One region of the Paenibacillus sp. FSL H8-0175 genome, then DNA from elsewhere that is predicted to be linked to it. Evidence: a T-box and tRNA genes for the amino acid it is inferred to sense, from the RefSeq annotation. Region 1 holds a T-box; the other holds one or more tRNA genes.

Region 1 (5,420 bases):
TAGGATTAAAGCTCTAAGCTTATGTATATAGCCATGTCTGCGGTATTGTACGATAAGAAAAGGTAGTGTGAAGACCAGCGCTGCTATTGGAAACATCATGAACGCATACGAAATTGGAAAAAAGTACGAATGAAACATAAGTCACCTGCCGTGGAATTGTTTTTATAAGAAATTTGACTCTACTTGGAAATAAGCTATCCCCGGCTCATTATAAGTTTTTATGATAGGGAACTCAACTAATTTATCGAACGTTTCCGGCATACATATGTCTATGAAGGAGCGTGAAGTGGATGGAGAAAAAGGTTCAGCAGTATTATCGGCTCAAGCAAAAGCAAAAGGATATTGAAAAAGAATTGGCCGAGCTTCGTCAGGATATTTTAAATTATTGTAGTCAGCAGGAAACTAACGAGACTGAAATTGGCAGCTATAAAGTGAAGCTGGTCGTGCAAAACCGCAAAGAATATGATGATGCAAAGTTATATGAGACCTTATCAGACCCCGAAGTGTGGCGTTTGCTCTCCAAATCAGATCCGGCAAAGGTGGCAAGCTTGACCAAGTTGAATGTAATTTCAGAGGATAAAATCATGCATACTTATGCTTTGAAGACAGTGACACTGTTACAGGTGGATAAAAAATAGGGATTGAAGTGAGCGGTTCCTCGCGGGAGCCGCTTTATTTGGCTAATAACTGTCCAGATTAAGGAAATATGTTACAGTATTAGGGTGGAAGGGAGGTTGAATAGTGAAAAAAATAATCATCGGAGGCGTCATGGGCTTAACGATTTTACTTTTTTTCTTCTTTATTTTGCGGCATAATAATCAATCACTTGAGGTGAAACCGGATATTATGTTCCCAACAACGGAATACAGGGTGACTGATAGTAGTGCTCCAGGATTACCTATACTTATAACTGCTGAAGGGGCGGATGTTATTAAGATACAGGCTACATCCGGCAATTTATTGTTATGGAACCCCCTTGACTACAAGGTGCATAACAAAGGTCTTGAGCTGAAAATCAAATCTGGAGATCAAATTTATTGGAGTCCAATGGATGGGGAGAATAAGCAAAGAGATGAACCTCAGGATACCAAGATCACAGTGATGGCTTACCACAATAACAAGCAGATCGGAACGTCCATTGTAGAGATTCATAAGAATGATCTAGGTGTCTATACAGGCGAAATACCTGAAGTGAAGTAGCTGAGAATCTAAATCGAATCGCAACTATCCTCGTTTTGCGTTAAAATAAGAAGTGAAGCTGACCGAGTGCTTATAGCAACCCTAGAGATGGAGGAAGAGAATTCATGAAAGATTTTGAAGTAATGCTGGAGAAATATGCGAACCTAGTTGTAAAAGTAGGAGTAAATGTACAGCCTGGACAAGTCCTTATGGTACATGCACCGATAGAAACCGCAGAACTTACTCGCTTGATTGTAGCGAAAGCCTATGAAGCGGGAGCTAAATATGTAATTGTTGACTGGGACGATGAAGCAACTACACGGATCCGTTATGAAAAAGCCCCAGAGGATTCTTTCGATTACTATCCACAGTGGCAGGCTGAGATGATGGAGAAATTCGCGGAAGAGAATGGTGCCATCTTACATATTAAAGTACCTGATCCTGAACTGTTTAATGGCATTGATTCTTCTAAGGTATCTAGAGCAGTTAAAGCAGCGGCTGTTGCTCGCAAGAACTACTCCAAATATACTCGGAACAGCAAAATCAGCTGGTCTCTGGTCAAAGCGCCAACACGTGCTTGGGCGAACAAGGTTTTTGCCGATCTTCCTGAAGAAGAGCGGGTAGAGGCGATGTGGGAAGCTGTATTCCAGATGAATCGTGTGGGCAGCAATGATCCGGTAGCTGCTTGGAGAGAGCATATTGGTCAGTTGAAAGAAAGTCAGGACAGAATGAACGCTAAACGTTATAAAAGCTTGCATTACCGTGCTCCGGGAACGGATCTGCATGTAGAGCTTCCGGAAGGCCATTTATGGCGCGGGGGTGGCGGTGAGAATGATAAAGGCGTATATTTTGTAGCTAATATGCCAACGGAAGAGATTTATTCCATGCCCCATCGTACTGGCGTTAATGGCACAGTTAGAAGCACGCTCCCTCTTAATTTGAATGGACGGTTAGTTGAAGGACTTTCATTCACTTTTGAAAAAGGGAAAGTCGTAGCTTATGAAGCTGAATCCGGACGCGAACATTTAACCTCACTGCTGGCAACGGATGAAGGTGCATCTTATCTAGGAGAAGTAGCCTTAGTGCAGCATGATTCTCCAATCTCTCGCTTGAACCGCATTTTTTACAATACAGGGATTGATGAGAATGCCTCCTGCCATTTCGCGCTAGGAAGTGCTTATCCTGTAAATATTGAAGGCGGCACAAAGCTTACGAACGAAGAGCTTGTCGCTAGAGGAGCTAATGTCAGCTTAACTCATGTCGATTTTATGATCGGTTCAGCAGAGCTGGATATTGACGGAGAGCTGGCGGACGGCACGATTGAACCCGTATTCCGTAAGGGAAACTGGGTGTTGTAAGGAGAAGAAAAAAGCCGGATCTCTTCCAATGAGATTCCGGCTTTTTTTGAGTGCCTATACTGGTCATTTTTAGATTGAAAAATAGTTAAGACACATAGCCTCACGTACTTCGGTCATCGTTTCTTGAGCAATGCTGCGGGCATGCTGTGTTCCAGAGATTAAGATTTCCTGCACAAGCTTCGGCTTAGTAGCATAATAGGAACGACGCTCTCGCATCGGTTCTATAAGCAGATCTAGTGCTGTCGAAATCAACTGTTTGCAAGCAGAACAACCCATGGTACCCCGCTCGCAGCCTTCACGAATTTCGGTTACCCCCGCTGAGCGAAAAGCACCATGATAAGCAAAAATAGGACAGATATCTGGATGTCCAGGATCATTTTTATGCACACGCGCTGGATCGGTTGTGGCTTTTCGTATCTTAAAGATAATCTCTTCCTTAGTGGAGTCCAGCTCGATGGCATTGCCAAGGCTTTTACTCATTTTAGCGTTGCCATCCGTACCCACAAGCCTCGGAGTCTCACTGATCAGCGCTTTGGGTTCCACCAGTATCGGGCTGTACAGCTCGTTGAATCTGCGGACGATTTTACGGGTTAATTCCAGATGAGGGAGTTGGTCTTCCCCTACAGGAATTATCGTTGCTTTACAAAATGTTATGTCAGCAGTCTGACTAACTGGATAACCAAGAAAACCGTAATACAATTCATCTAAGCTCGAATTTTTCGATTCGGCTTTAATCGTGGGATTATGCCGTAAAGAATTCACAGTAACAAACATAGAGAACAAGATGGTCAGCTCTGCGATTTCAGGGATCATCGATTGAATAAATATAGTTGTTTTCTCCGGATTTATACCCGCAGATAAATAGTCCAGTGTGATCTCATGCAGATGTTGACCCAGCAGCTGTGGACGATCAAAATGGGTCGTTAGGGCTTGAATATCCGCTAAAAACACAAAAGTTTCATATTGCTCCTGAAGGGCTACTCGGGTCTGCAAGCTGCCGGCGTAATGGCCAAGGTGAAGCTTTCCAGTCACTCGATCTCCAGTTAAGACACGTTCGTTCATCATATAAATTCCTCCTGTTATTTAGCATTTGGTTACACTCGAGTCGCCACCACCAGCCATCATCCATGGCCATCACCTCCTTTAAATGACAAAAAAACCTCATCCAATAAGGACGAAGTTGTCGTGGTACCACCTTAAATGATCGTGTCACCTTACGATTCTTGGCTTTCGATCTTCTCTTACCTGTACGGAGAGGTTGAATTTATTCTCGATACAGGTCCCTTGATAACGGCGGGAACCCCGGTTTTCCCTACTGCATCCATTAAGATAGTTCGGAAAAACAACTATAAAGGCCATTCGAGCATACGCTGGTCACCGGTTCGCACCTACCACCGGCTCTCTGAAGACCATGTTCGTCTGTCTACTTACCCTTTGTCATCGTTGTTCATGATATGTGAATTATTGTAATTCTGAACAGGGGTGTTGTCAATGAGTAGAAATCGTATGGTGATTGACGAGGTATCTAGGTTTATATGATCTAGCAAAGTATACCTTAAATGTATATAATCATCAGGAATTAAGTCCAATCTATCATTGTGGATTCACAATATACTACTCTATAACCTTGAAATGGAGTGATGATAAATGGCGACAATAATAAGTTATGGGTCACAGGCAAAAATCCCGTTAGATCCGTTTACTACTGCTATAACGGTTGCAGGGATTCCTGGAGCTGGAGCGGGTTTAGCTACAGCGCAAGTAAATATTAGTCCGGCTAATCCGGCTTCTTTCTCCAGTAGAGTCGAGTTAAATGGAAGTTTTAGTCTTACTGCACTTGCTAATAGCCAATTTCTTGTTATCATCCGACGAGCTGGAGTCGATATTTATAGATCCTTTTATCGTTTTACTACAATTACTGATATTCAATTAAGTGCTCAGTGGGTCGATGGTGCTTATATTGGAGTCCACAACTATGAATTGGTAATTCAGAATGATAGCAACTTGCCTATTAATCTATTTGGACCCATATCATTCACAGCAACTGCTATTGGAGGAGAGGGCGTAATTTAAGTTATGTTCCTGTGCGCCATTTAAGGGACGGGTGAATCAAAGCTTTGGACAGTTGAATCGATCTGATTCAGCTGTCCTTTTTTCGTGGGCATATAATTGAAGTACAACTCTCACAGCATAAATCTCCAACCATTACCTTGATATAGCGGTTTATTTATTTAAGATGTTATCCTCTAAAACAGCGTATTTATCGCCGTATTGTTTAATGATATGTTGTTCTCCCCAATTACATAATGCAGTCAAAATATCGCTTAAACTATCCCCATATTCACTAAGCTCGTATTCTACTTTTGGTGGAACCTGATTATAAACAATTCGGTTGATGATTCCATCTGCCTCAAGCTCGCGTAGCTGCTGGGTTAACATTTTTTGAGTAATGCCGGGCATCAACTGTTTTAACTCGGAGGTGCGTTTTTTGCCATGAGTTAAATGACATAGAATTACGCATTTCCATTTCCCTCCGATGACCTCTAGTGTGGCTTCAACAGAAATATTGTATTTTTTCTTGACAGTTGTTGTAGATGTTGTTGTCATGATAACCTCCAAGGTATGGGTACTTTTTAGCACCTATGGCACTTTTGAGTGCGTACTATTAATTATGTCCAATTTAACTCATCATAACATTTTTCGTTCAATTTTTATAGAATGCTATAATTTAAAGAGCTTTGAGCAAAAAAAGCAAAACGAAATAAAAACCGTTTCTATACCTCCCCCGTCTTAATCTATGAAAGGTTGAAGAGAGGAGGCTAAGGAAGGACATGACGATGACTAATGCAGAAATGAAAAAAGTAACGATTCTTGATACTCGGA
Region 2 (5,420 bases), 3.2 Mb from region 1:
GCCGATGCCTCTATCAATGGCGTCCTGAGCGGATTGCAGCTTTACTTTTTCACCCTTGATATAGATCTCGCCTTCACTTGGCTCTTCCATGCCGAACATAATCTTCATTAAAGTCGATTTACCTGCACCGTTCTCACCTGCAATCGCATGTATTTCTCCCTCACGTAAAGAAAAATGCACGTCTTTATTTGCAACGACGCCATTGGGATATACCTTGGTAATTCCCCGCATTTCCAGCAGAGCTGTGTACATAGGTCTCAACGCCTTTCAACTTGGAGGTCTGCAAAAATATACAGCTGGAATTCCCCTGACTAGAAGAATCTCCAACTGTAGGTTTATCTCTATAGAACTGATCTTAAGATTTAAAGCTTAAGGCTTAACTGCGTTACGAATAGCTTCTACCTCTGCGGTTTCCATCCCCATCGCATTATCCACTTTAATTTCTTTATTGATCAGCTTTTGCTTCACTTCTTCAACCTTGGCCTGAAGATCAGCCGGGAATACATTTTTATAAATATCATTCTCAGCAATACCTACACCATCATCTACAAAGCTCAATACATCACGTTTGCCCATTTCTAGCGTACCCTCTTGCGATCTCTTCACTGCACCTAGAATAGCCGTATCAATCTTTTTAATAGATGAAGTAACGATTAGATTTGCTTTTTCACTATCTGTATCGTTAATCAACATTGCCTGATCGGAGTCTACACCGATTGCATATTTTTTCTTCTCTTTAGCTGCGTCAAAGATCCCAAGACCTGTACCCCCAGCCACGTTAAAAATAACATCCACACCGGAGTTATATTGAATTAGAGACAGCTCCTTACCTTTTGCCGGGTTAACAAAATCACCAGCGTACGACACAGCCACTTTTACATCAGGATCAACGTACTGAGCACCTTGAATGTAACCGACCAAGAAAGCATTAATCCCCGGAATATCCATACCGCCCACAAACCCAATCACATTCTCAGGGGTAGCATTCGGCATATCCGATTGTGTAGCTAATGCTGCTACTGCACCTGCCAAGAAAGATACTTCATTTGTCGCATAAGACATGTTGTACATGTTATCTGGTGCTTCATCGATGTCGGTATCATAATTAATGAATTTTTTGTCTGGATACAATTCTGCCGTTGCATTAAACATCTCTGTAATTTCAGAACCGCCAGAAATAATTACATCCCAATCCTCGGAAGCGATATCGTTAAATGTAGGCTCCCATTTCGTTTTATCAACGCCCATTTCAACAACCTTTGTTACTGCACCAAGTTCATCCTTAACCTTTTGCAAGCCGTTATTAGCGGAATCAAAAAATGATTTATCCCCAAGTGTCCCCGGAATCAGCAATACAACCTTGAGTTTATCCCCTGCACCTGTTTCTCCGCCTTCGTCCGCTTTGGATCCAGTATTCGTTGAAGAACCATTATTGGACGTGTTATTCCCACATGCTGTGACCAGAACCATCACCATTAATAACAACAAAGAAAGAACTTTTTTATTCATTACTCTATTCCACCCCTAATTTTAGTTGGTTAGTAATCCGCAGAATCCCATCTTCACCCATTGTATAATTCACGGTTCAAATGGAAATTCTCTTTTTTCCAAATAAAGTATCATTAAAAGTAATAAACTTAACGTTTAGGCTCAAAAATAGCAATAAAAATACCATTATTATTAATAATCCGCTTTATTTCCGAACGAGATGGCCAGTCAGGTTGCGAACTTTCGGATTTATTGATACGATCATAACAAATATTATTAAAAATAATTATATGATTTCGGTCATAGTTTTGTACGATTCGGCTAAAACATAAGTATTGGAGGATCATCATGGATCGTGTTCTATATATTGTAAGTGCCACACATGAGCTAAATACTTATATCCCTCCACACCAGCATGAATGCTACGAACTAGTCTATTATTTACAGGGGGTAGGGACAACCAATGTTGGCCCACGAAGTTACCATTTTCGCTCCTCTTCTTTCGCGCTTGTGCCACCCAATCATAAACATGACGAGCACCACCGTGAGGATGCAAATGTATTATTTGTAGGCTTCCACTCGGAACACCCTAATATGAGTAATCTGCTCGGCGTATATGAAGATGATAAAGATCAGACCGTTCTTCAAATCCTGCTGCGAATGAAAGCAGAGTTTACACGCAAGCAAGACGGATTCTCTGAGCTTCTAAACCTACAAATGAGCGAGATTACCGTCCATCTTATGAGGCTTCTTAGTGCCTCTGGATATCAATCCCCAACAGAAGATCGAGTACAATATGTCCTTAATTATATGAATGAGCATTATCGCCATAAATTGTCCGTCGAAACACTATCAGAAATGTCCGGATATAGTTACGATCGTTTTCGCCATCTATTTAAAGAACGTTTCGGGTCTTCACCCCTGCGGTATTTGCTGTTAAAACGCCTGGATTATGCAAAATCTCTATTACGTCATACTCAGATGCAAATCTCTGAAGTATCTGCTGCTGCAGGTTTTGTGAACGATGCCCAATTCTGCAATATGTTCAAACGAGAAATAGGTCTTACCCCGCGAGCATTCCGCATTAATAATCAATCAGGTTAATCACTAATCAGATTAAAAAAAGCCGTTGAAATAGAGAAACTCTCTATTCAACGGCTTACTGCTGTAAACCCAAGGACATAAAGAAAAAAGGTTTGTAAGATTGCTTATAAAAGCATTCTTACAAACCTTTTTAAGATACCGGCGAGAGGACTCGAACCTCCACGGTTTCCCACTCGATTTTGAGTCGAGCGCGTCTGCCATTCCGCCACGCCGGCACATATGAACTAAATGGAGGCGCCACCCAGATTTGAACTGGGGATAAAGCTTTTGCAGAGCTTTGCCTTACCACTTGGCTATGGCGCCATGAAAACTTGGAGCGGACGACGGGAATCGAACCCGCGACCCTCGCCTTGGCAAGGCGATGCTCTACCGCTGAGCCACGTCCGCATAAAATGGCTGGGGATATAGGATTCGAACCTATGAGTGACGGAGTCAAAGTCCGTTGCCTTACCGCTTGGCTAATCCCCAATAACATTTTAAAATAAAATGGGGCGACTGATGGGTCTCGAACCCACGAATGCCGGAACCACAATCCGGTGCGTTAACCCCTTCGCCACAGTCGCCATATTAAGTTGATATTGTTGCCATTATTCATTTTAAAGTAAATGGGGCGGCCGATGGGTCTCGAACCCACGAATGCCGGAACCACAATCCGGTGCGTTAACCCCTTCGCCACGGCCGCCATATTAAACTTTAGAAAGAACTTGGCAGGGGCAGCAGGAATTGAACCCACACCAACGGTTTTGGAGACCGTTGTTCTACCTTTAAACTATGCCCCTAAAAACTGGTGGAGGATGATGGATTCGAACCACCGAACACTCACGTGAGCAGATTTACAGTCTGATGCGTTTGGCCACTTCGCTAATCCTCCAAGGATGGTGCCGGCGAGAGGACTTGAACCCCCAACCTACTGATTACAAGTCAGTTGCTCTACCAATTGAGCTACACCGGCATGGCACTCATTCTTTTGTGATGATAAATGGTGGCTCGGGACGGAATCGAACCGCCGACACGAGGATTTTCAGTCCTCTGCTCTACCGACTGAGCTACCGAGCCATGATGAAAATGGCGGAACCGACGGGATTCGAACCCGCGATCTCCTGCGTGACAGGCAGGCATGTTAGGCCAACTACACCACGGTTCCAAAAGATATAATTGCTTAAGTTAATTGGTTGCGGGGGCAGGATTTGAACCTGCGGCCTTCGGGTTATGAGCCCGACGAGCTACCGGGCTGCTCCACCCCGCGTCAGTAAGAAAATGTTATGGTGGAGGCTGAGGGGATCGAACCCCCGACCCTCTGCTTGTAAGGCAGATGCTCTCCCAGCTGAGCTAAGCCTCCATAAACAACAATTGTTATTGTACCAAAGTCCACTAGGATAAATCAAGTGAAAATTTGGTGACCCGTATGGGATTCGAACCCATGTTACCTCCGTGAAAGGGAGGTGTCTTAACCCCTTGACCAACGGGCCATACTAATTAAAAATTTGTGGCGGAGAGAGAGGGATTCGAACCCTCGAGACGCTTGTGGCGCCTACACGATTTCCAATCGTGCTCCTTCGGCCAAACTCGGACACCTCTCCATATGGCTCCCCGAACAGGACTCGAACCTGTGACAACTCGATTAACAGTCGAGTGCTCTACCAACTGAGCTATCAGGGAATATTCATACCAGGCTTGATGCCTGAAAACTGAATCCGAAACGAATTTGCATTCTAAGTATAGGATAAGCCCTCGACCGATTAGTATTGGTCAGCTCCATGCATTGCTGCACTTCCACCTCCAACCTATCTACCTCGTCGTCTTCAAGGGGTCTTACTAATTGGGAAATCTCATCTTGAGGGGGGCTTCACGCTTAGATGCTTTCAGCGCTTATCCCGTCCGTACGTAGCTACCCAGCCATGCTCCTGGCGGAACAACTGGTGCACCAGCGGTACGTCCATCCCGGTCCTCTCGTACTAAGGACAGCTCCTCTCAAATTTCCTGCGCCCACGACAGATAGGGACCGAACTGTCTCACGACGTTCTGAACCCAGCTCGCGTACCGCTTTAATGGGCGAACAGCCCAACCCTTGGGACCTACTTCAGCCCCAGGATGCGATGAGCCGACATCGAGGTGCCAAACCTCCCCGTCGATGTGGACTCTTGGGGGAGATAAGCCTGTTATCCCCAGGGTAGCTTTTATCCGTTGAGCGATGGCCCTTCCATGCGGTACCACCGGATCACTAAGTCCGACTTTCGTCCCTGCTCGACTTGTAGGTCTCGCAGTCAAGCTCCCTTATGCCTTTGCACTCTGCGAATGATTTCCAACCATTCTGAGGGAACCTTGGAACGCCTCCGTTACTCTTTAGGAGGCGACCGCCCCAGTCAAACTGCCCGCCTGACACGGTCCCCGTACCCGATAAGGGTACTAGGTTAGAACCTAGATACGATCAGGGTGGTATCCCAACGGCGCCTCCACCGAAGCTTGCGCTCCGATTTCTACGGCTCCCACCTATCCTGTACAGATCGTACCCAAATTCAATATCAAGCTGCAGTAAAGCTCCATGGGGTCTTTCCGTCTTGTCGCGGGTAACCTGCATCTTCACAGGTATTAAAATTTCACCGGATCTCTCGTTGAGACAGCGCCCAAGTCGTTACGCCATTCGTGCGGGTCAGAATTTACCTGACAAGGAATTTCGCTACCTTAGGACCGTTATAGTTACGGCCGCCGTTTACTGGGGCTTCGGTTCATAGCTTCGGGTTACCCCTAACCACTCCCCTTAACCTTCCAGCACCGGGCAGGCGTCAGCCCGTATACTTCGCCTTGCGGCTTCGCACAGACCTGTGTTT

The links. A T-box is a leader RNA that pairs with one kind of tRNA and senses whether it is charged. The one in region 1 lies ahead of trpS (tryptophan--tRNA ligase), so its partner is inferred to be a tRNA-Trp.
Region 2: it has a tRNA-Trp gene. The T-box ahead of trpS (tryptophan--tRNA ligase) is inferred to sense a tRNA for this amino acid. The anticodon was not compared.

The regions. Positions count from the first base shown of each region.
Region 1 is NZ_CP150299.1:2,989,701-2,995,120, forward strand. It holds gene MHH46_RS13035 (VanZ family protein) at 1-99, opposite strand, end outside; gene MHH46_RS13040 (hypothetical protein) at 291-638, shown strand; gene MHH46_RS13045 (hypothetical protein) at 742-1,200, shown strand; gene MHH46_RS13050 (aminopeptidase) at 1,305-2,537, shown strand; gene trpS (tryptophan--tRNA ligase) at 2,607-3,602, opposite strand; T-box leader at 3,705-3,987, opposite strand; gene MHH46_RS13060 (hypothetical protein) at 4,185-4,610, shown strand; gene MHH46_RS13065 (helix-turn-helix domain-containing protein) at 4,761-5,144, opposite strand; gene MHH46_RS13070 (sigma-70 family RNA polymerase sigma factor) at 5,369-5,420, shown strand, end outside.
Region 2 is NZ_CP150299.1:6,211,683-6,217,102, forward strand. It holds gene MHH46_RS27450 (ABC transporter ATP-binding protein) at 1-252, opposite strand, end outside; gene MHH46_RS27455 (BMP family ABC transporter substrate-binding protein) at 370-1,509, opposite strand; gene MHH46_RS27460 (AraC family transcriptional regulator) at 1,837-2,592, shown strand; tRNA gene MHH46_RS27465 (tRNA-Leu) at 2,729-2,807, opposite strand; tRNA gene MHH46_RS27470 (tRNA-Cys) at 2,822-2,895, opposite strand; tRNA gene MHH46_RS27475 (tRNA-Gly) at 2,905-2,979, opposite strand; tRNA gene MHH46_RS27480 (tRNA-Gln) at 2,986-3,060, opposite strand; tRNA gene MHH46_RS27485 (tRNA-His) at 3,080-3,155, opposite strand; tRNA gene MHH46_RS27490 (tRNA-His) at 3,199-3,274, opposite strand; tRNA gene MHH46_RS27495 (tRNA-Trp) at 3,298-3,371, opposite strand; tRNA gene MHH46_RS27500 (tRNA-Tyr) at 3,378-3,463, opposite strand; tRNA gene MHH46_RS27505 (tRNA-Thr) at 3,469-3,544, opposite strand; tRNA gene MHH46_RS27510 (tRNA-Phe) at 3,573-3,648, opposite strand; tRNA gene MHH46_RS27515 (tRNA-Asp) at 3,659-3,736, opposite strand; tRNA gene MHH46_RS27520 (tRNA-Met) at 3,762-3,838, opposite strand; tRNA gene MHH46_RS27525 (tRNA-Val) at 3,856-3,931, opposite strand; tRNA gene MHH46_RS27530 (tRNA-Glu) at 3,987-4,061, opposite strand; tRNA gene MHH46_RS27535 (tRNA-Ser) at 4,080-4,172, opposite strand; tRNA gene MHH46_RS27540 (tRNA-Asn) at 4,176-4,251, opposite strand; rRNA gene MHH46_RS27545 (23S ribosomal RNA) at 4,312-5,420, opposite strand, start outside.